2 regions of the Pantoea sp. Ae19-2 genome follow, and region 2 is predicted to be linked to the other one. Evidence: predicted binding sites of a transcription regulator. Region 2 holds the regulator's gene; the other holds the start of a gene.

Region 1 (10,831 bases), 1.0 Mb from region 2:
GGGGCAGATGGCGGACAGCTTTGCCAAAGGGCGGGTCATGATGTTCGCCAACAGCCTGAAGCTACTGGGTGCGATGATCATCTGCTTTGGCTTCAATCCCTTCCTGGGTTACACCCTGGTGGGGATCGGCGCGGCGGCGTATTCGCCCGCCAAATACGGCATTCTTGTGGAAATCGCCCATGACGAGAAGCTGGTCAAAGCCAACGGGCTGATGGAAGCTTCCACCATTGCGGCGATCTTACTGGGCTCGGTGGCGGGCGGCATCCTGGCTGACTGGAACCTGGTTGCCGCGCTGGCGGTCTGTGCCTTGACCTATGCCGTGGCGGTAACGGCGAACCTGTTTATCCCCAAACTGCACGCCGCGCGTCCCGGCCAGAGCTGGAACTTCGCGGCCATGCTGCGCAGCTTTATTGCCGCAACGCGCGTACTGTGGAACAACGCTGAAACGCGTTTCTCCCTGCTCGGGACCAGCATGTTCTGGGGTGCAGGCGTCACGCTGCGTTTTCTGCTGGTGTTGTGGGTGCCGGTAGCGTTGGGGATCCAGGATAACAAAACCCCGACCACGCTGAATGCCATGGTGGCGGTCGGTATCGTCGTGGGCGCGGCGCTGGCGGCCAGGCTGGTTACGCTGGAGACTGTGCGCCGCTGTATGCCTGCCGGTGTGCTGATTGGGATCGTGGTGGTAATTTTCTCGCTGCAACATACGCTGCTGAATGCTTACCTGCTGCTGTTAGTGATTGGCGTACTCGGCGGTTTCTTCGTGGTTCCGCTTAACGCGCTGCTGCAGGAGCGGGGCAAACAGAGCGTGGGATCCGGTAATGCCATCGCGGTACAGAACCTCGTTGAAAACACCGCCATGCTGGTGATGCTTGGGCTGTATACCTTAGCCATTCGGGCTGGCGCGCCCGCGGTGGCGACCGGCATGGGCTTCGGCGCACTGTTTGCACTGGCGATTGCCGTGCTGTGGCTGTGGCGGCCGTCCTCCCGCCCTTGATGTCACCACGGCGGGGCGCGCTGGCCCCGCCGTTTGGCTTTTCCTTCCTGCCTCGAAATCAACGTCTCTCCCTCTGTCACAATCCTTTAATTACCGATGCAGTATATTCAAAATAATATAGTTTGTTTGGTGATTGTTTTTGTTTGTTATTTTATTTTATTTTATTTTATTCACGATAATTTTTTACGATGCATAATTAATTTAAACTTGAAATCGAATTCAACGTTAAAAAATTTGAAATAAATATTTATTTAATATTGCCGATTAATTTCTGGCTTCCTTCGGGAATTAGCTCGGAGGAAAGAAAGGAGCTCGGTTTAATGAATATGACGCAAAGACTCTCTCTGGCTTTTTCGCTTTTAGCAGGTTCGTTAATTATTCTAGGGATCGTAACTATCTCACTTCTCGCGGGTTTTCAGGCGCGATTTGAATATGTGCAGGTCAACACGATTGATTCGCTTAAGGTGCTGAACCGGTTGGTGGACGAAAGTAATCGCCTCTCGGTGGCGTTATATCGCCATCAGACCGAAGACGAGATCGGTAAACTGGACAGCCTTGAAGCTGTGATCCAAAAACGCATTGAGGATATTTCGACATTAACAAAATATTATGTCGATAATGATATTACTAATGACGAGGATCGGGCGATGACGGATAAGTCACTCCAGCTGATCGCGGCGGTGAAACAAAACCTTCCGGCGTTTCTTAACGCCTCCCGGTCGCATCAGAACGCACTCAGCCTGGCGCTGTTAAGTGATGATGAAGGCATCGGCGGCGCCATCACCCAACTCAAAAGCAGTTATCGCAATCAGTTTGACTTTAACAGCAAAATTGGCGAAGCGTTGCGCCTGCAAAACCAACATATCTACCTGCAGACCAAATGGGGCATGGCCGCCGGTATTGCCCTGACGATTATCGGGCTGGGCATGCTGACGATCTTCACCATCCTGCGCGTCCGCCGCAGCCTGAAGGCCATCGGTGATGTGATGGAGCGCGCCAGCACCCGTCTTGATCTCTCCCTAAAGGCGGATGACAGTCGCCGCGATGAAGTCGGCATCATGGCGCGGTCGTATAATCGCCTGATGGAAAGCATCTCTTCTGCCCTGCACGCGGTCAGCAGCGCCTCACAGTCGGTCAGCAGTGCATCGGCACAGATTGCGGCAGGCAATGAAGATTTGTCGGCCCGCACGGAAGAGCAGGCGGCCTCGCTGGAGCAAACCGCGGCCAGCATGACCCAGATCAGCGAAACTGTCAGGCAGACCGCAGACAACACGCGCCAGGCAAGTCACCTTGCAGAAAACACGCGCAATCTCTCTGACACCAGTTCTGCGGCACTCAATACCATGCTGAATACCATGGCCTTGATTCGCGACAGTTCGGGCAAGGTGGGCGACATCATCACCCTGATTGAAGGCATTGCGTTTCAGACCAACATTCTGGCGCTCAATGCGGCGGTTGAAGCGGCACGTGCCGGCGAACATGGGCGCGGCTTTGCCGTCGTAGCAGGCGAAGTGCGCAACCTGTCGCAGCGTTCCACCACCGCTGCCCGTGAAATCAAAGGGCTGATTCAGTCGTCGAACGCGTTGATCGAATCGGGAACCTCCCAGGCGGATAACGTGAACCACAATATGGAGACGATGCGCGGTGCGGTCAGTCAGGTCACCGATCTGGTTAACGAAATCGCTGCGGCGGCCACCGAGCAGAGTCAGGGAATTTCGCAGGTCCATCAGGCGGTCAATCAGATGGACGATGTGACTCAGCAGAATGCGGCCCTGGTCGAAGAAGCCTCAGCCGCGTCGCTCTCTCTACAGGAACAGGCCGATACGCTTGCTGCGCTGGTGCGGAAGTTTACGCTTGCCGGTCCGTCGGCCTCAGGGGAGACGCCACAGCGCAACCCTGCAGCCGTCAGGGCACCTAAACCGGTGCTGGCACTGGCGACAAGTGGGCAGGATAACTGGCAGCGTTTTTAAGCGGACAGTTTGAAAATATAACGAAAGGTCGGCGGTCAGTTACGCCAGACTGAAAGCCGCGTGCGCACGCAGTGCGCACGCTTTTTTATCAGCGACGCAGCGCGATCGCTTCAATCTCAATCTTCACATCTTTGGGCAGACGGGCCACTTCCACGCAGGAGCGCGCCGGGAAGGGCGCATTGTGCTCGGTAAAGAAGGCTTCGTAGGTGGCGTTTACGGTCGCAAAGTCATTCAAATCTTTCACGAATACCGTGGTTTTCACGATATCGGCAACCTTCAGGCCCGCCGCTTCGACGATCGCCTTCACGTTTTCCAGCGACTGGCGCGCCTGTGCCGATACGTCTTCAGCAACGTCGCCCGTGGCCGGGTTCACCGGAATCTGACCCGAGGTGATGATCATGCTGCCGAGATCAACGCCCTGCACGTAGGGGCCGATAGCCGCTGGGGCTTTTTCCGTACTGATTTCACGAGACATCATTTCTCCTTAGAGTAAGGCCGGGGCAGCAAAGGCGCTGCCCGCCATAAAACGCGGTTCATTATAAGCGCGGCAGGGCCGATTAAAAGTGACCCAATACCACATGACGGGCGAACTCTTTCTCACAGTATTTACACTTGAGGTGTACCTCATCGGCGCGGTGCTTCACGGCGAAGCTGGAGAACACCGGTTCGCTGCGGCTGATGCAGTTGCTGTTCGGGCAGGTCAGCACCCGATCGATGCGATCCGGTAGCGCAGGGGCGATCTTGGCCACCACTTCATAGTCATCAATGCGGTTGACGGTGGCGTGCGGCGCATAAAACGCCAGCTGATTGATCTGATCTTCCGTGAGATAGGTGTTCTCGATCTTAATCAAATCTTTGCGGCCCATTTCCCCCGACGGCAGATTCAGGCCGATGGTGATGCGCTGGTCGGTTTCGGTCAGGCGAAACAGCGACAGGAGCTTAAAGCCTACCTGCGCAGGGATGTGATCGATAACCGTGCCGTTTTTGATGGCTTCGACCTGCAGTTTGTTATCCTGGCTCATACTGTCACTCCTTACAGGGCGGTGTCGCTGTTTAAAACCAGTGCCAGTAAAGCCTGGCGTGCGTAGATGCCGTTACCGGCCTGCTGGAAGTACCAGGCGTACGGCGTGCTGTCCACGTCGGTGGTGATTTCATCGATGCGCGGCAGCGGGTGCAGCACCTTCATGTTGTCGCGCGCACCGTTCAGGTCTGCGGCGCGTAAAATAAACTGCGCTTTGACGTTGGCATATTCTGAAGGGTCAAGCCGCTCTTTTTGCACCCGGGTCATGTAGAGAATATCCAGATCCGGCATCACCTCTTCAAAGCTGTCGTGACGTGACCAGGTGATATTTTGCTCGTCCAGCATATCGGTAATATATGCCGGCATCGCCAGCGCGTCCGGGGCGATAAAGAAGAAGCGGTTGCCGTCAAACTTCGCCAGCGCCTGGGTCAGAGAGTGCACGGTGCGCCCATATTTCAGGTCACCCACCATCGCCACGTTCAGGTTGCTGAGGCGCCCCTGGGTTTCACGAATGGTGAACAGGTCCAGCAGCGTTTGCGTTGGGTGCTGATTTGCGCCGTCTCCGGCATTCAGAATCGGGATGCCGTTGGAAAACTCGGTGGCCAGCCGCGCGGCGCCCTCCTGCGGATGACGCATCACGATGGCATCCACGTAGGTGCTGATAACTGAAATGGTATCGGCCAGGGTTTCCCCTTTTTTACCCAGTGACGTATTGCTGCCATCGGCGAAGCCCACCGCAGAGGCGCCCAGGCGATGGATGGCGGTTTCAAACGACAGCCGGGTGCGGGTCGAGGCCTCAAAGAAGCAGCTGGCGATCACGTTATGTTTCAGCAGTTCCGGCTGGGGATGTGCTTTAAGCTGCGCAGCGGTGTGCAGGACCAGCTCCAGCTCGTCGCGGCTGAGATCGTTAATTGAAATGATGTGCTTGCGATATAGCGGGTTAGCCATAGCTCTCTCCTCTGCGGCGCGGCCGGATTGCGGACAAAAAAAAGCCCCTTAGAAAGGGGCTTTTTTAAGATCGGTTCGATGACGGAAAGAAACAGCGGTGCCGCCTGCGTTGAGGCGAGGTAGCGCGTCACATTGTGCACGATGCTGTTGCATGTTTCCTCCGGCAAATTGTGGCGCATTATACGCCATCAGGCATGCGCATCAAGGAAAAATCGCGCCACAGGTAAACGTTTGCGGCAGCCCGATTAGCGCTGTCCCAGCGTGGCCACCATCACCGCTTTAATGGTGTGCATCCGGTTTTCCGCCTGATCGAATACGATGCTGTGCGCCGACTCAAAGACGTCATTGCTGACCTCCATGCCATCCTGCAGGCCGTACTGTTCCGCCATCTGACGGCCCAGCGTGGTCTGATCGTCATGGAAGGCCGGTAAGCAGTGCAGGAATTTCACCTGCGGATTGCCGGTCAGCGCGAGCATCGCGTGATTGACCTGATAGTCGCGCAGCAGGGCAATACGTTCTTCCCACACTGCTTTGGCTTCACCCATGGAAACCCAGACGTCGGTATAGATGAAATCGGCGCCTTTCACACCCTCGGCAATATCTGCCGTCAGGGTGATTTTGCCGCCGTTCTGTTCGGCAACCTGACGGCACTGGGCCACCAGGTCGGCTTCCGGCCAGCAGCTTTGCGGTGCGACCATACGCAGATCTAAGCCAACCTGTGCCGCCGCTTCCAGCATGCTGTTACCCATATTGTTGCGAGCATCGCCCACGTACACCAGGGTCATCTCACTGAGCGGCTTGCCTGGCAGATGCTCCTGCATGGTCAGCAGATCGGCCAGCAGCTGCGTTGGGTGGAACTCGGTGGTCAGGCCGTTCCACACCGGCACGCCAGCATGTTCCGCCAGGGTTTCGACCAGTGCCTGACCGTAACCCCGATACTGAATACCGTCATACATGCGGCCTAACACGCGCGCGGTGTCTTTCATCGACTCTTTATGGCCGATCTGGCTGCCGCTTGGGCCGAGGTAAGTGACGTTTGCCCCCTGATCGTAAGCGGCAACTTCGAAAGAGCATCGGGTACGGGTCGAGTCTTTTTCGAAGATGAGCGCGATGTTTTTGCCTTTCAGGTACTGGGTTTCACTGGCGGTTTTTTTTGCGCGTTTTAATTCGGCGGACAGGGTAAGCAAGTAGTCAATCTCAGCCGGGGTAAAATCCAGCAGCCTGAGGAAATGACGTTGATACAACTGACTCATACAGCACTCCGGTACGGGGTTTATAATGAATTAAAATTCAATTTAACCGTATGAATATGCATTTTCAACCCTGGCGAGAATAATCTTTTCTGTTTTGTGTAGTGGCGCGACAGGCAGTATGGGAAAATAATCACTTATTGCCGAACTCAGAGAGGATATCGCCATGGCATTTGAAGCATTGTTGGAAGAGCAGCGTGAAGAGACGCGGCTGATCATCGAAGAACTGTTAGAGGATGGCAGCGATCCCGATGCGCTCTATACCATTGAGCACCATCTCTCCTGTAACAACTTCGACTCGCTGGAAAAAGCGGCGGTGGACGCCTTTAAACTGGGCTATGAAGTCACCGAGCCAGAAGAGCTGGAGCTGGAAGACGGCACTACCGTGATGTGTGTGGACATCCTCAGCGAAGGCGCGCTGAAAGCGGAGCTGATTGATGCCCAGGTGGAGCAGTTGGTGAACCTGGTAGCCAAATACAACGTCGACTATGACGGCTGGGGTACCTACTTCGAAGACCCGAACGCCCAGGATGACGACGAAGACGACGGCGAGGCTATCGACGAAGACGACAACGGCATTCGCCACTAATCAACACCGGCGGAGCCTGCTCCGCCTTTCCTGTTCTCCGGCCCTGTCTGACATCCATGAATTACGCACCTTTACTTGAACCGATACATCAATTTTTGCTCTGCCGCACGCCTCAGGCCTGGATCCTTGAGGCGCGTAAACCGGAAAACCTGACCCTGCTGCTCACCGACCATCTGGTATGCGAACTGAAAGCGGCCCAGACCGCCGTGTGGCTGATCCGCAAATACGTTGCCGACAAACCCAGCGGTGACCGGATTCTGGCGTGGCTGAAGCCTTACGAGAATTTTATCTTCCGCGAGGACGGCGACAGCGATTTTATCAACGCCCATAAAAATCTGACCAAAGCCATTATTGTGCGTAACGAGCTTCCCTGGGCGGACGATCTGGTTGAGAAAATGGTGCTGCTGATCAAAGAAGAGCTGCATCACTTTTATCAGGTGTGGGAAATTATGCAGGCGCGCGGGCTGGTCTATCAGAAAATCACCTCAAGCCGTTACGCCAAAGGCCTGCTGCGTGAAGTGACCACCCACGAACCCGATACGCTGGTGGATAAGCTGATTTGCGGTGCCTATATTGAGGCGCGTTCCTGCGAACGCTTTGCCAGCCTGGCGCCTTATCTGGATAGCGAATTAGAGAAGTTTTATATCTCGCTACTGCGTTCAGAAGCCCGGCATTACCAGGATTACCTGGCGCTGGCCGCGCAGATCTCACCGAAAGACATTTCGGCGCGCGTGCGGGCGATTGGGGAAGCGGAGGCCAGGCTAATCAGTGAACCGGACACGGAGCTGCGCTTTCACAGCGGTGTTCCGGCGTTTTAAGCGCATTACAGCGTTTTCAGCATCCTGAACTCGCAGTCACCATGTCCGGTACAGCCCAGCGCATGGTCGATGCGGGCAAAACCCAGCGATTCATAGAGCTTAATGGCGCGGGTTAAGCTGCCGGTGGTTTCCAGATAGCAGCGACGAAAGCCGCGCTGGCGTGCGTGTTCCATGGCAAGCAGCGCCAGTTCACGCGCCACGCCGAGGCCACGGATGCCCGGCAGGAAATACATCTTTTGCAGCTCACAGATATCCGGCGCGCTGCAGGCTAGGGGGGCAATGCCGCCGCCGCCCATCACTTTTCCCTGATGTTCCACAATCCAGTAGGCGCTGTGCCCGGCGCTGTAAAGTTCATAAAGCTGGTCCAGATTGGGATCGGCCACGGTATAGCCTTTGTCCGCCGTCAGGCCAAATTCCGCAGAAACGTCGCGGATCACCCGGGCGATATGAGGATTGTCGTCGGCGACGATAGGACGCAGCAAGGGTTGCGGCTGAGTATCAGGGATCATAACGGGGCAGCGTGACGGAATCAGGTTAGACATGCGTCAGAAATAGCATTATCGTCGGGTAAAAGCAATATTGTTCACCGTGCATGGAGGCGTATAACGTGTTTTCCCGTTTCAGTTTTAAAACCATTAAAGACCTTTTCCCTTTCTTTATTATTGTCGGCTTTATCAACGTCTGGGCATATTTTCAATGGATTGGCAGGCCGGATGTTTTTCCGCTGATAATAAATAATGTGGCTGGCGTTATTGCTGTCCTTATCACCTCGATACTGTTTTTCAGCGTATTTTCGGTCACGTTACTTATTCCCTCCGGGCTCTGTTCATTATCCGCCTTGCAAAAGGGCAAAAAAGCTCGCCCGACGCGGCGCTATAACGAAGGCTGCTGCGCAATAACCGCCTTTAGCGCCTTTCTTACAGCCTTTACAGCGATCTATTTTGGAGAAAGTTCAGATGCCTGGCTGATATTATCCGCGGCAGGTGCCGTGGCCACAGGCGTACACAGTTTGGTTAATCACCGAGTTAATCGGCTTCGGCAGCAACATCACCGCCAGTTGCTTGCCAGGCTGAAGCGCATGCGGTCGGCGAATAACGACTTAAGCACCCGCCTTAAAAGAAAATTTTGTCTGGCGGAAATAAGCTTGAACGTGGTTGTCATCAATCTTCGTTACGTTATTTACGCCGTGTTTGTATCCCTGGTCTCTTTTCTACCGCTGTTGTTTCTATTGCCAGGTGATATCTATTTCTCAGCGAAAAATACCCTGCCGCAGTATTTTATTATTACCGGTTTATATCTGCTGCTCTTTATGCCGGCGCTGTTCTCACTGTTGACTAATAAAATAAAAGCGCATCATGGCTTCAAACCCATTTTGGCGTTTTCACCTGGGCTGGTCCTCGGCGTGTTTACGCTGTTTTCTGTTCAGCTGGTGCAGATTAATCAGCGTGCGATTGAAATCGTCGGCATGGCGTCCTGGCACGAAAAGGTGTTTTCCGTGCCGTCGAAAGACTTCCCGGCCTATTACTTCCCCACTTCTGTCTGGGGGCCCAGTAAAGCGACGGGCGATGCACGTTTGATTACAGGCATCGAGGCATTTACCAACGGCGAAACCCACCTGATCTGCCCGGCACGTTTAAAGGCGCTCAGGCAAAGGGCGCTGAAAAGGAATGCCTTCCTATGGCAGGCAGATGAGAAAGCCAAAGCGGACCTGGTTGGCATGAGCCAGAACTGTCTCTTGATTAAGGGCGATAAGGTGACGACGGCGGCGGTCTTGAACGCGCTACTCCCCAATGCGCCGCAAATGAAGCCATAAAAAAGCCCACGTCGGCGCGTGGGCTTTAGCGAAAGCAAACCAGAACGATTACAGCGCGGCAATCACCGCCTGCTGTTCAATCAGTTTTGCTTTTGACTGTTCCATCTCGGCGACGCGCTCGCGCTCTTTGGCAACGACCGCTTCCGGGGCACGGGACACAAAGCCTTCGTTAGCCAGCTTGGTCTGGATCTTCTCGATTTCCACATCCAGCTTCAGCAGCTCTTTGGCCAGGCGCTCCAGCTCGGCGGTTTTATCCACCAGATCCGCCATCGGGATCAGCAGCTCGGCGCCTTCCACGATTTTGGTCACCGACACCGGGCCTTTCTCGCCCGCAGGCAGAATGGTCAGGCTTTCCAGTCGCGCCAGGCGTGACAGGAAGTTACGGTTGGCCTCAACGCGGCGCTGGGCCGCCGGGGAGCAGTCGCGTAGCAGCACATCCAGCAGCTTGCTGGGCGCGATGTTCATCTCCGCACGGATATTACGGACCGCGATGATCGCCTGCTTCATCCACTCGATGTCGGCTTTGGCTTCGGCATCTTCTTTCGCTGCATCAAACTGCGGGAACGGCTGCAGCATGATGGTGTCATCGCTGATGTTTTTCAGGCCTTTCACGCGCTGCCAGATAGTTTCCGTGATAAACGGAATGATCGGGTGCGCCAGGCGCAGCAGCGCTTCCAGTACGTGAACCAGCGTATGGCGCGTGCCGCGCAGCTCGGATTCACTGCCGCTGTTCATGACCGGCTTAGTCAGCTCCAGGTACCAGTCGCAGAACTGGTTCCAGGTGAAGTCATACAGGATGTTGGCAGCGATATCGAAACGATAGCTGTCCAGCGCCTCACGGTAGGCTTTTACCGTGTGGTTGAACTCGGTCAGAATCCAGCGATCCGCCAGCGACAGCGTCATCTCGCCGCCGTTCTGACCGCAGTCCTGGTCTTCGGTGTTCATCAGCACAAAGCGGCTGGCGTTCCACAGCTTGTTACAGAAGTTGCGATAACCTTCCAGGCGCTTCATGTCCCAGTTGATATCACGGCCGGTTGAGGCCAGCGCCGCCAGCGTAAAGCGCAGGGCATCGGTACCTGATGGCTCAATGCCGTTCGGGAACTGCTTCTCGGTACGCTTGCGGATTTTTTCCGCCAGCTGCGGCTGCATCATGTTGCCGGTGCGTTTTTCCAGCAGATCTTCCAGCGAAATGCCGTCAACCATATCCAGCGGGTCAATCACGTTACCCTTGGATTTCGACATCTTCTGGCCTTCTTCGTCGCGGATCAAACCGGTCATGTAGACGGTTTTAAACGGCACCTGCGGCTTGCCGTTTTCATCTTTGATGAAGTGCATGGTCAGCATGATCATGCGGGCAATCCAGAAGAAGATGATGTCGAAGCCACTCACCAGCACGCTGGTGGGGTGGAAGGTGCGCAGGGCTTCGGT
Region 2 (10,831 bases):
GACAGATGACAAACCGACAGGAGCACCTAATGCATTCTTTACTGCACGACAGCGAACTGTTCCAGACAGGCTATCTGGTAAACGGGCAATGGCTGCGTACCACGTCTACCTTTGACGTGACGAATCCTGCCACGGGCGAGGTCGTCGCTCAGGTGGCAAAAGCAGGAAAAACGGAAACGGAAGCTGCAATAAAGGCTGCCCAGGATGCTTTCCCAGCGTGGCGAGCACAGACCGCCAAGGGGCGTTCAGAACTGCTGTACCGCTGGTATAGGTTAATCATTGAACACAAACGCTGGCTGGCTGAGTTAATGACAACGGAGCAAGGCAAGCCGCTCAAGGAAGCAGAAGGCGAAGTGGAATATGCCGCCAGCTTTATTCAATGGTTCGCCGAGCAAGCTAAACGGGCTAACGGTGAAATCATCCCTCCTGCTAAAGCGGGCTCGCGCATTCTGGCAACCCGTGAGCCGGTCGGCGTCGTCGCCGCTATCACGCCCTGGAATTTCCCTATGGCGATGCTGACACGTAAGTTAGGCCCGGCGCTGGCAGCGGGATGTACAGGCATTATTAAACCCGCGAATAACACACCGCTTTCCGCATTTGCCTTACTGGCGCTGGCAAAAAAAGCCGGCATCCCTGATGGCGTGCTTAACGGTGTAGCAGGCGACACGCATGCCATTAGCGATGCCATTATGGCCAGCAAAGCCGTACGTAAAATTTCCTTTACCGGTTCGACGGCAGTGGGGAAAACGCTAATGCGTAACGCTGCTGAAACCATGAAAAAGGTTTCGATGGAACTGGGCGGTAATGCGCCCTATATCGTCTTTGAAGATGCAGATATCGATGCAGCCGTGCAGGGAGCCATCGCCAATAAATTCCGCAATGCCGGTCAGGTTTGTGTCAGCGTTAACCGCTTTTTCATTCACAGTGCAGTTTACGAACGTTTTACGACCCAACTGGCCGCTGAAGTGGATAAGCTTAGCGTCGGAAACGGCATGGATAATGGCGTGGTCGTCGGCCCGTTAATCGAATCATCCGCATTAGAAAAAGTCGAAGAGCATGTCAAAGATGCCATTGCTCAGGGCGGAAAAGTGCTGACGGGTGGTCAGCGGCACGCGCTGGGCGGTAATTTTTGGCAGCCAACGGTCATTGTTGAGGCACATGAAGGCATGAAACTGGCTCAGGAAGAAACGTTTGGCCCGGTGGCAGCCTGTTTCCGCTTTGATGACGAAGAAGAGGTTGTCCGTCGTGCCAACCAGACGGAATACGGGCTGGCGGCGTATTTTTATACGCAAAACCTGCAGCGGGTATTCCGGGTCTCTGCCGCGCTCGAAAGTGGAATGATTGGCATCAATGAGTGTGCGGTCTCGACAGAGTTGGCCCCCTTTGGCGGCGTGAAAGAGTCTGGTCTGGGACGTGAAGGATCGGTACTGGGGATGGATGAGTACCTGGAGGTCAAAGCGCTGCACCTCGGCGGGTTAAGTTAGATGAACATCCGGGCGGCGCAGGGCCGCCCAGAACCGGATAACGGGAGTCGCCAGTATGAAAGTCGAGCGTTTTGATTTTAATGAGATTGTCGATCAGGCCCATTTTTTACGGCAATTTTGCGAACGCTTTGCTTTAAAGGCGTACGCCATCTGTGATTTGGATGGATTGTGGGACATCATTGTCTGCAAAGGTTTACCTCTCCCCCTGAAAATAGAGTTTGTGAATTTAGGACAAGGGCAGAAGCGGCGATATGGAGCCTTAATTCTGCTGTTCGACGAGGCGGAAGAGGAGCTGGAAGGACAACTGCAATTTAACGTAATAGAGCGTTAACAGCGTTGAAGACCGACTAACGTGTGTTATCGGGTCGCCCACGTGCGAGAAATTCCTCGAGAGCTCTCGCAACGTCACCGTTTGCTGACGCTGAGCATTTTCAGGTCGTGCTAACCTGCCACCTCATCATCAGGACAGGTTACATGAAAAGTAAAAATGGCACGCCCACGCCCCATGATGCGACATTCCGTCAATTCTTGTCCCAGCCCACCATTGCCCGTGATTTTATGGCATTGCATCTTCCGGCAGAGTTTCTCGCGCTGTGCGATCTGGATACGTTAAAACTGGAGTCTGGCGCTTTTGTGGAAGAGGACTTACGGCAATATTTTAGCGATATACTGTACAGTCTAAAAACCACAAGCCGCGATGATGGCTATATCCATGTGTTGATTGAACATCAGTCATCACCTGACAGGCATATGGCATTCAGACTGATGCGTTATGCCATTGCGGCAATGCAGCGGCACCTGGATGCCGGGCACAAAAAACTCCCGTTAGTCATTCCGATTTTATTCTACAGTGGCAAACGCAGTCCCTATCCCTATAGTACCCGCTGGCTGGACGAATTTTCGATTCCCGCCTTCGCCAGTCGGCTCTACAGCAACGCTTTTCCGCTAGTGGACGTGACGGTGATTCCTGATGAGGAGATTGTCGGCCACCGCAGCATGGCTGCATTAACACTGCTGCAAAAGCATATTCATCAAAGAGATTTAGCAGAACTCATCGATAAGCTGGCCCCTGTCACACTGGCGGGTTATCTCTCTTCATCACAGGTTATATCGTTGGTAAACTATCTTTTACAGGCGGGCGAAACCGCGGACGCTGACCTTTTCGTCAGAACGCTGGCGCAGCGGGTGCCGCAACATGAGGATGCATTGATGACCATCGCACAACAGCTTGAGCAGAAAGGCATTGAAAAGGGGATGGAAAAGGGCCTGGAAGAGGGCCTTCAGCTTGGTGAACAACGTGGCCTGGTGAAAGGCCGCAGTGAGGGAGAACGGTCGGCTGCACTAAAAATCGCGCGAACAATGCTGCAAAACGGTTTGCCTCCCAGCCTTGTCGCAGAGATGACCGGACTGTCAGACGATGATTTGGCGCAGATTGCCCATTGATATATTGCGCCTTAGGTCTGTGATTTACGGTACTGTTGACAGCTGTGATTTACGGTACTGTTGACAGCGTATTAATCCCCCGCGTAAGCCAGACTTCTTCTGCTCATGTCGTTTTATGTCGCTGAATCCCGTCGATTAACATTGGCGGATGAAGGCTGCCTTTGCTTACCCCCTGTCACAGTTCACTCACCGCGCGTTTCAGGCAAAAAAAAGCCCCGGCGAGCGGGGCTAAAGGGTTCGTCATACGTCAGACGAGGAACTATTTATACAGCTGCGCGGTGATGTGGTAGCTGTCACCGGTATTAGCCTCAATAATTTTATAGGCACTTGCGCCTTGTTCATCCGCTTTCTGGGACAGCTGGGCGCGATAGTCGATAGGTGAACCCGCAACGCCACTGATGCTTACGGTTCCTGCAGGTTGCAGATTCTGCGTTTGATCGGCCGTGACGAGCTGCGCTGCTGAAGCGCCAAAAGCGATCACGGAGAGCAGACTCATCGTTGCGATGGTTGATTTGATGTTCATGATTTATTCCTCATAGCAATCAACAACCTGCGGAATGGCATACATAGAGCGGGTCATCGATTTTGTCAGGGCGGCAACATTGCCGCAGATGAATTATTTATACAGTTCGGCGGTGACGTGGAAGGTATCGTCACGGTTGTTCTCAATCACGCGGTAATGGCCTGCACCTTGTGCATCCGCTTTCTCAGACAGTACCTGGCGGATGTTGGTCTGGTCGCCATTGATACCGCTTACGCTAATTGTTTGGTTTAGCGGCTGCAGATTCATGTCTTGCGCCTGCTGATTTGTGACCATGCTAGCGGCATTGGCACCAAAAGAGAGCAGTGAGGCCACGCCCAGCGCGGCAATCGTTAATTGGATTTTCATGATTCATTCTCCGGTAAGGATGTTTAACCAGCGGTCGCATTGGGACCGCTGGTTACCTGTCAGGTCCTGCGAGTTTATTTGTACAGCTCAGCCGTCGCGTGGTAGTTGCCGTCGTTATAGGCCTCAATAACACGGAAAGCTTTCGCGCCTTGTTGATCGGCTTTATCGCTCAGTTGCTGTCTGATATCGGATGGCGCGCCGGCCACACCGCTCACGCTTACCGTGCCAACAGGCTGCAGATTTTGTGCTTGTGAAGCAGAAATATAATCTGCTGCAGAAGCGCCGAATGACAGGGCAGATAAAATGCTCAAGGCAGCGATGGTAGATTTAGTTTTCATAAAAGATGTCCTCGTCCTGGTTGTTCTTCTTTTTTATTAGTGTGATTCACATCACGAAACTAAGTATAGGACTAATAACGGCAGAAATTAATACCTGCCTAATAATGTTTTGTTGATGCAATTTAACCATTTGGGATTTTTTAATAACTAAAAGTTATTAAAAATGGCTAAAATGCCACTACAGATGGGTAATTACGCATAAAAACAGTAAGATACGTTACTTTAACTTTTAGTGCGAAAAATCATGGTTGATCTGGCTGCTTATCTGTTTTGGTCTGGGTGATGACGCCAGTATTTGAATATAAAGCAGTGTAAAATAGCGCGTAATGTTAAAGGTGGCAAAGGGTATGACCAATATTTTATGTGCTGAAAACGACGCGGCTAAAGAGTAATGCCTTGAAAAGTAACGTATCGGCTGAAAGAGAGCTGACAGAAGGAAGAGGGGGATAACGGGCAGAATAAACCGGCGATGTGCTGCCGGTTAGCGGGAACGACTATAGCTCTTGTTCAAACAGGACGAGGATAGCATCGTGAAGTTGTTTGACGGTAAAGGCGCGTGCCGGCGTGATAAAAATGGTGTCATCACCCGCAATCGTTCCCAGAATCCCCTCAGATTTACCCAGAGAATCCAGCAGGCGAGCGATCAGCTGCGCTGCGCCAGGGCTGGTATGGATCACGACCAGCGCATCATTGTAGTCAATATCCAGAACCAGATTCTTCAATGGACTGGTTGTTGTCGGCACGCCCAGCTCGGCAGGCAAACAGTACACCATCTCCATTTTGGCATTGCGGGTCCGCACCGCGCCAAACTTTGTCAGCATCCGGGAAACTTTGGACTGGTTGATGTTCTCAAAGCCGTCTTCCTGAAGCGCCTGAACAATTTCGCCCTGAGAACTGAATTTTTCTTCTTTTAATAAAGCCTTGAAGGCTTTGATCAGATCGTCTTGTTTCGATGGGTTTCGCATAATTTACCAGCAAATGTAAGAAAAACCGCGGAACAGACCGCAGCAAAGTCATTATTATGCATATAAATGAATTTTTATGCAATTGGTTGTTAATTGAACGGGGCGGTATCCATGGCGGGCGGCGATAATAGCAAAGAATTTACTCAGACCAAAACCCAGCTCACAGCCTGGAAAGGCAAAGGTTGCAAAGCTGTTATATTATTGATGAGGTAAGAAAATAAAAATTTACACTGCCGTTCTCTGTCTGCCGACGTCAAGGTTGTCGATTTCAGGTGATACCGGCCAACTCCCGCGCAACAGTTGGAGAGAAATCCCGTCACCGTCGTCGGCGCTTACCTGAGGTAGCCCTGACACGGCAAACAGGTTAGCTCGTTGTCTGCAACGCAGGATGAGGACGATATAGCGATGATAAGTAAGTTTTAAAATCCCGAGACTGCGGGCATTAGCGCGTAAAATAGTCTCGGATACCCGTCATCACCTGAGCAGTTGATTAAGGTCTGACACAGATGGAATTTCGGCTCTTCTCTGCCCCACCTTAATAAGGAGTTATGAATGAAAGTTGCCGTACTCGGTGCCGCTGGTGGCATAGGCCAGGCGCTAGCACTTCTACTCAAAACCCAGCTTCCCGCAGGTTCAGAACTTTCTCTCTACGACATCGCGCCCGTCACGCCTGGCGTCGCGGTCGATCTCAGCCACATTCCTACCGCAGTTAACGTTAAGGGTTTTAGTGGGGAAGATGCCACCCCGGCTTTAAAAGGTGCGGATGTCGTGCTCATCTCTGCTGGGGTAGCGCGTAAGCCTGGTATGGATCGGGCCGATTTGTTTAACGTCAATGCCGGCATCGTGCGTAATTTGATTGAGCAGGTTGCTACGACAGCGCCGAAAGCGTTAATTGGGGTGATCACCAATCCGGTTAACACGACGGTGGCGATTGCGGCCGAGGTCCTGAAGAAACACGGTGTTTATGACAAGAATCGACTGTTTGGCGTGACAACGCTGGACATTATTCGCGCCAATACCTTTGTCGCTGAGCTGAAAGGCAAACAGCCTGGCGAGGTGAACGTGCCCGTGGTGGGGGGACACTCAGGCGTCACTATTCTGCCATTACTGTCCCAGGTTGCGGGCGTCAGCTTTAGCGATCAGGAAGTGGCTGACCTCACCAAACGTATTCAAAACGCCGGTACAGAAGTGGTGGAAGCGAAAGCCGGTGGGGGGTCAGCAACGTTATCCATGGGGCAGGCCGCCGCCCGTTTCGGTTTATCGCTGGTACGTGCCTTAAACGGCGAAGCGAACGTTGTGGAGTGTGCCTACGTGGAAGGCGATGGCGAGCATGCCCGCTTCTTCTCTCAGCCCCTGCTGTTAGGTAAAAACGGCGTGGCGGAGCGTAAGCCTGTTGGTGCCCTTAGCCCGTTCGAACAGCAGGCGCTGGATGGCATGCTGGAAACACTGAAAAAAGATATCGCGCAGGGCGAAGCTTTTGTGAAGCAATAACCCCCGCAGCCCGAACAGGAAAGCGCCCGGTCAGACCGGGCGTTTTTTTATAATCCGCCTGATTTAAAAGTCCGCGTCGTCGACGCACCATTTCCGGCAGGCGTTTTTCTGCTTAAGGTTTCTACCCGCATCTGGAAGGGTGGGAAAGGCATTTCGATACCATGTTCTGCAAAGCCGTGCAGAATAAGCTGATGCAGTTCATGGCGAAGCGGCATGCGATGGCCCATTTCAGCGGCGTGTACGCGTAGCTCAAATAACTGTATTCCCTGCTGCAGGTCAACCAGAAACACTTCCGGCGGCGGTGTATCCAGAACGTAGCTACAACGTTCTGCAGCCAGCTTCAGCAACGTGGTGACCTCCTCGCTGCTTACCTGTGCGGGAGCGGGTATGGTCAGCACGACGCGCGTGACGGAGTCCGACAGCGACCAGTTAACAAACTGTTCTGTAATAAAGGCCTTATTAGGCACGATGATCTCTTTGCGATCCCAGTCTGTAATTGTCGTGGCGCGGGTATTGATGCGCGTAATGCTGCCGGTCAGATCGCGAATAGTAACGGTATCGCCAATACGAATGGGTTTTTCAAACAAAATAATCAGGCCGGAGATAAAGTTCGCAAAAATCTCCTGCAGGCCAAATCCCAACCCAACGCCCAGGCCGGTCACCAGCCATTGCAGCTTGGACCATTCAATCCCAATCAATGAGAAGCCGAGCAAGCCACCAATTAGCAGCAGCAAATACTTGGTCAGCGTGGTAATGGCATAGCCGGTGCCTGGCGACAAATCAAGATGCTGCAGCAGGGCCAGCTCAAGGAGGGCCGGCATATTGCGCACCAGCTGCGTCGTAATCACGAACACCAGGATGGCGATCAGAACGGCGCCCAGCGTAATGGGTTGAATACTCTCCACGCCCTGAACGGAGGTGTTGACATCCCATAAACGAATATTCTCAAGGAAACCAAACGCAGAGTGGATTTCCGACCACAGGACAATGACTGACACCAGCGCAATCAGCGTCAGGATTGACCTGACCAGGCGCAGTGACTGAGCACTGATGGCGTCCAAATCAATCACGGGCTCTTCTATTTCAATAACGTCAGTATTTTGCGCCTGATCTTTTTCTTCTTCGTTGCGCGCGCGATTGGCCAGCATATCGGCCCGGCGCTGGCGTGCGCGATCGAACCCCAGCCTGCGTCGTTGAATCAGCATCCAGCGGCGAATGATATGGTAAATAACCAGCAGGAAAAACCAGATTGCCACCGAGGTTTCCAGACGTGCCAGCAGCGCCTGCGCTGTTTCAAGGTAACCAATCATGGAGGCCAGCGCGGCCAGCAATGGAATGGCGATCATAATATTCCACAGCAGGCGGTTAATCATGTTTTCGCCGTTGCCCTCTTTATCAAGATAAAGAGGGATCCCTGCACGTTTTAGACTTACCGTAACAAGACTCAGGGCGCCACAGATCAAAATAAAACACAGTCGGCCCAGGGTGGCAGAGAAAAGACGATCGTCAAGGTTATCAAAGGTGATCAGCAGCATAATCAGCGGCACGATCAGGCCAATACTCAACGAGTAGTAACGCATGGCACGCGCAACGCGTACCTGCGGCCAGCGGAAATGCACAATGAACAAACCGTTGGCGCGGGCAAACTGGGCGCTGACCATGAATATCCACAGCAGAGGCAGCGTCGCCGTAATGCCATCGCCGATAGCAACGGCTACCGGATACGGCCAGGCGTTTTGCAGCCCGTATCCCAGGGTTGCCCAAAGCACAGGAAGCGGAAGCGCGACCAGAATTGACCAGAAAACAGTGCGGATGGTCAGGCGGAAGCGATCCTGGGTGACCTTACCAACCTTACTGGCTGAGCGTTCCAAAAAAGCGTTGAAGTGACGGCGTGTACTCAGGCTAAAACCGACCAGCAACACGGCACCCAAAATGGGCAGGACGGTGCTGCGGCTGGTAAACATCATTGCCAGAGCTTTGCCAAGCTGCCCAAGCGTATCCAGCGTAAGCAGGTGCGACAGGCCTTTAGCCACGTCCAGAGGATAGCTCAATGAAATGGGGCTGACATCTGCTGTCCAGAACAGATAGCGGTGCGTGGCGTCTTTGACTTCGGTTAACGCATCCTGAAGCTGCGTATTGGCGACCTTGAGTTTAGTGATTTCCAGAATCAGCGTATCGCAGCCGGATATCAGGGAGTTCAGCAATTCTCGCTGCGTTTTTAACTGTGCATCCAGAATGCGCTTTTGGTCGCTGGTAAAAGGCTGCCCGTCCGCCTGATGTGCTTTGCGAAGCGCATTCTGTCGTTCCAGAAGATCTTCATAATGCAGGCGCTGAACGCGCAGCTGTGCCATTTCATTATCGATTTGCTGAGATTTCGGCATATCGGGTAAACGCGCCACCTGTGCCCGAAGCGCATCGCCGAGCAGGTTAGAGGCACCCAGCCACTGGGATTGTTCCCGCAACGTTGCCAGCGCCTGACGGACCTGAATAATTTGATTGGTGGCGAGGCGCTGTTGCGATGCCACCAGATCCATGCGCTGTGCCTGCTGATTCAGCGCACCGGACAAATCGCGGTTAACCCGAAACTGCTCACTGATCTCGGGCGGTAAATCACCACTGTTTTCCGCCAGCTGTTCCGTACGCGCCAGCGCCGTTTCGGCCTCGCGCTGACGTTGTTCATTCAGTTGATTACGTAAAGCCTGCAGATAATTATCAAGCTGGGTCACTTTGCGCTGATGCACCTCGGCGCGCATGCGAGCCAGCTCCTGGCGATTGTTGGCCGACAACTGCGCCAGCTCATACTCATCGACTTTGGCTTTATTGGCGGCATTTTCTGCCTGGCGAGCCACCAGTTGGGCCTGACCTACTGGAGTGGCAGCGCTGCCGGCACTCTGTAAGCGCCGTTCGCTCTCGGTCAGTGCCCGGCGCGCTTCCGTTTGCTGCTGTGGCAACTGCGACAGGGAATCACTGATCTCTCTGGCACGGTCCTGCTCCTGCTGGGCCTGGCGTCCTTCTTCAATCAGCTGACTGCTGATTTGCAGAATCTCTTGTTCCAGCTCTGCGCTGCTCATCGTGCTGCGCACGGTTTTAGCGTTGTCGTTAAGCGTGGCGATTTGCTGCCTTAACTCGCGGGCAAGGCGCGGAAAATCGTCAATAACCTGTTGATACTGTTGTGCGCGTTCGAGGGCATCATCGCGTTCAGAGAGCGAGGCCAGTGCGGCTTCCAGTGACTGAATTTGTTCAGTTTGCGAGGGGGCATTTTTAGTGGCTTTGACCTCTTCCAGCTGCTGTTTGAGCTGGCTGGCATCAGGCAGGCTGGCGGCTAGCGTAGAAGAGCTGAGCCAGAGGCTCAGCAGCAGACAAAAGATCGAACGCACGAACATAGGTTCTACTCGACAGCGTCAGGCGCGGTAGTCGTCAGTGGAAGGGCGAGCGCTAAAGGTTGGCCCAGTCGAACCTTACTTTCCGCCTCAAGGCTTTCCGCCAGCTTGATTCGGCCAGGCGCGAACAGGTTGATTACCGTAGAACCCAGTTTAAAGCGGCCCATTTCCTGACCTTTGAGTAATACCACGGCACCGTCATGATCGGCGGCCGGGTAATGCCAGCGTTTAATAATGCCTTCGCGCGGCGGTGTGACGGTGCCTGCCCAAACGGTTTCAATGCTGCCGACAATCGTTGCGCCCACCAGGATCTGCACCATCGGGCCCATATCGGTTTCAAAGTAACAAATTACGCGCTCGTTACGGGCAAAGAGGTTAGGGATGTTACGTGCGGTCAGCGGATTAACGGAGTAAAGATCGCCCGGTACATAGATCATCTCACGCAGGATGCCGTTACAAGGCATGTGGACGCGGTGATAATCACGCGGTGCCAGGTAAGTGGTCGCAAATTCCCCCTCACGAAACTGTGCCGCCATATGCTCATTACCGGCGAGCAGGGCGTCGATCGTGTAGTAATGGCCTTTCGCCTGGAAAATCTGATCGCCTTCAATATGGCCAAGCTGGCTGATCGCGCCGTCAGCAGGCAGAACGATCAGGCTGGCATCGGGATCGATTGGGCGTGCATCGTCCTTTAACGGACGAACAAAGAAATCGTTAAAGGTGCGGTAGCTGGCGGTATCCGGTTTCCGTGCTTCAGCCATATCGACTTTGTAAAACCAGACAAAAATATCAATGACCAGCTTCGTCAGCCAGCCGCCGCGACGGCTGGCTCCCCAACCCG

Evidence for each region. The regulator ArgR, encoded in region 2, controls arginine synthesis, uptake and breakdown. The targets are predictions, from matches to a motif close to ANTGAATAAAAATACANT.
Region 1: a site for ArgR is predicted at 6,211-6,228, ahead of argF (ornithine carbamoyltransferase). Genes of this name have one in related genera too.

Annotation. Positions count from the first base shown of each region.
Region 1 is NZ_JBCHWE010000001.1:3,378,060-3,388,890, reverse strand. Features, by position in the region: gene lplT (lysophospholipid transporter LplT) at 1-994, shown strand, start outside; gene AAIE03_RS15620 (methyl-accepting chemotaxis protein) at 1,315-2,964, shown strand; gene ridA (2-iminobutanoate/2-iminopropanoate deaminase) at 3,053-3,439, opposite strand; gene pyrI (aspartate carbamoyltransferase regulatory subunit) at 3,522-3,986, opposite strand; gene pyrB (aspartate carbamoyltransferase) at 3,998-4,933, opposite strand; gene argF (ornithine carbamoyltransferase) at 5,179-6,186, opposite strand; gene rraB (ribonuclease E inhibitor RraB) at 6,350-6,772, shown strand; gene miaE (tRNA isopentenyl-2-thiomethyl-A-37 hydroxylase MiaE) at 6,829-7,590, shown strand; gene AAIE03_RS15585 (GNAT family N-acetyltransferase) at 7,596-8,132, opposite strand; gene AAIE03_RS15580 (hypothetical protein) at 8,183-9,403, shown strand; gene AAIE03_RS15575 (valine--tRNA ligase) at 9,452-10,831, opposite strand, start outside.
Region 2 is NZ_JBCHWE010000001.1:4,386,432-4,397,262, forward strand. Features, by position in the region: gene AAIE03_RS20255 (NAD-dependent succinate-semialdehyde dehydrogenase) at 30-1,484, shown strand; gene AAIE03_RS20260 (barstar family protein) at 1,540-1,815, shown strand; gene AAIE03_RS20265 (Rpn family recombination-promoting nuclease/putative transposase) at 1,959-2,927, shown strand; gene yhcN (peroxide/acid stress response protein YhcN) at 3,187-3,450, opposite strand; gene AAIE03_RS20275 (YdgH/BhsA/McbA-like domain containing protein) at 3,544-3,816, opposite strand; gene yhcN (peroxide/acid stress response protein YhcN) at 3,891-4,154, opposite strand; gene argR (transcriptional regulator ArgR) at 4,649-5,119, opposite strand; gene mdh (malate dehydrogenase) at 5,672-6,610, shown strand; gene mscM (miniconductance mechanosensitive channel MscM) at 6,658-9,993, opposite strand; gene asd (archaetidylserine decarboxylase) at 9,999-10,831, opposite strand, start outside.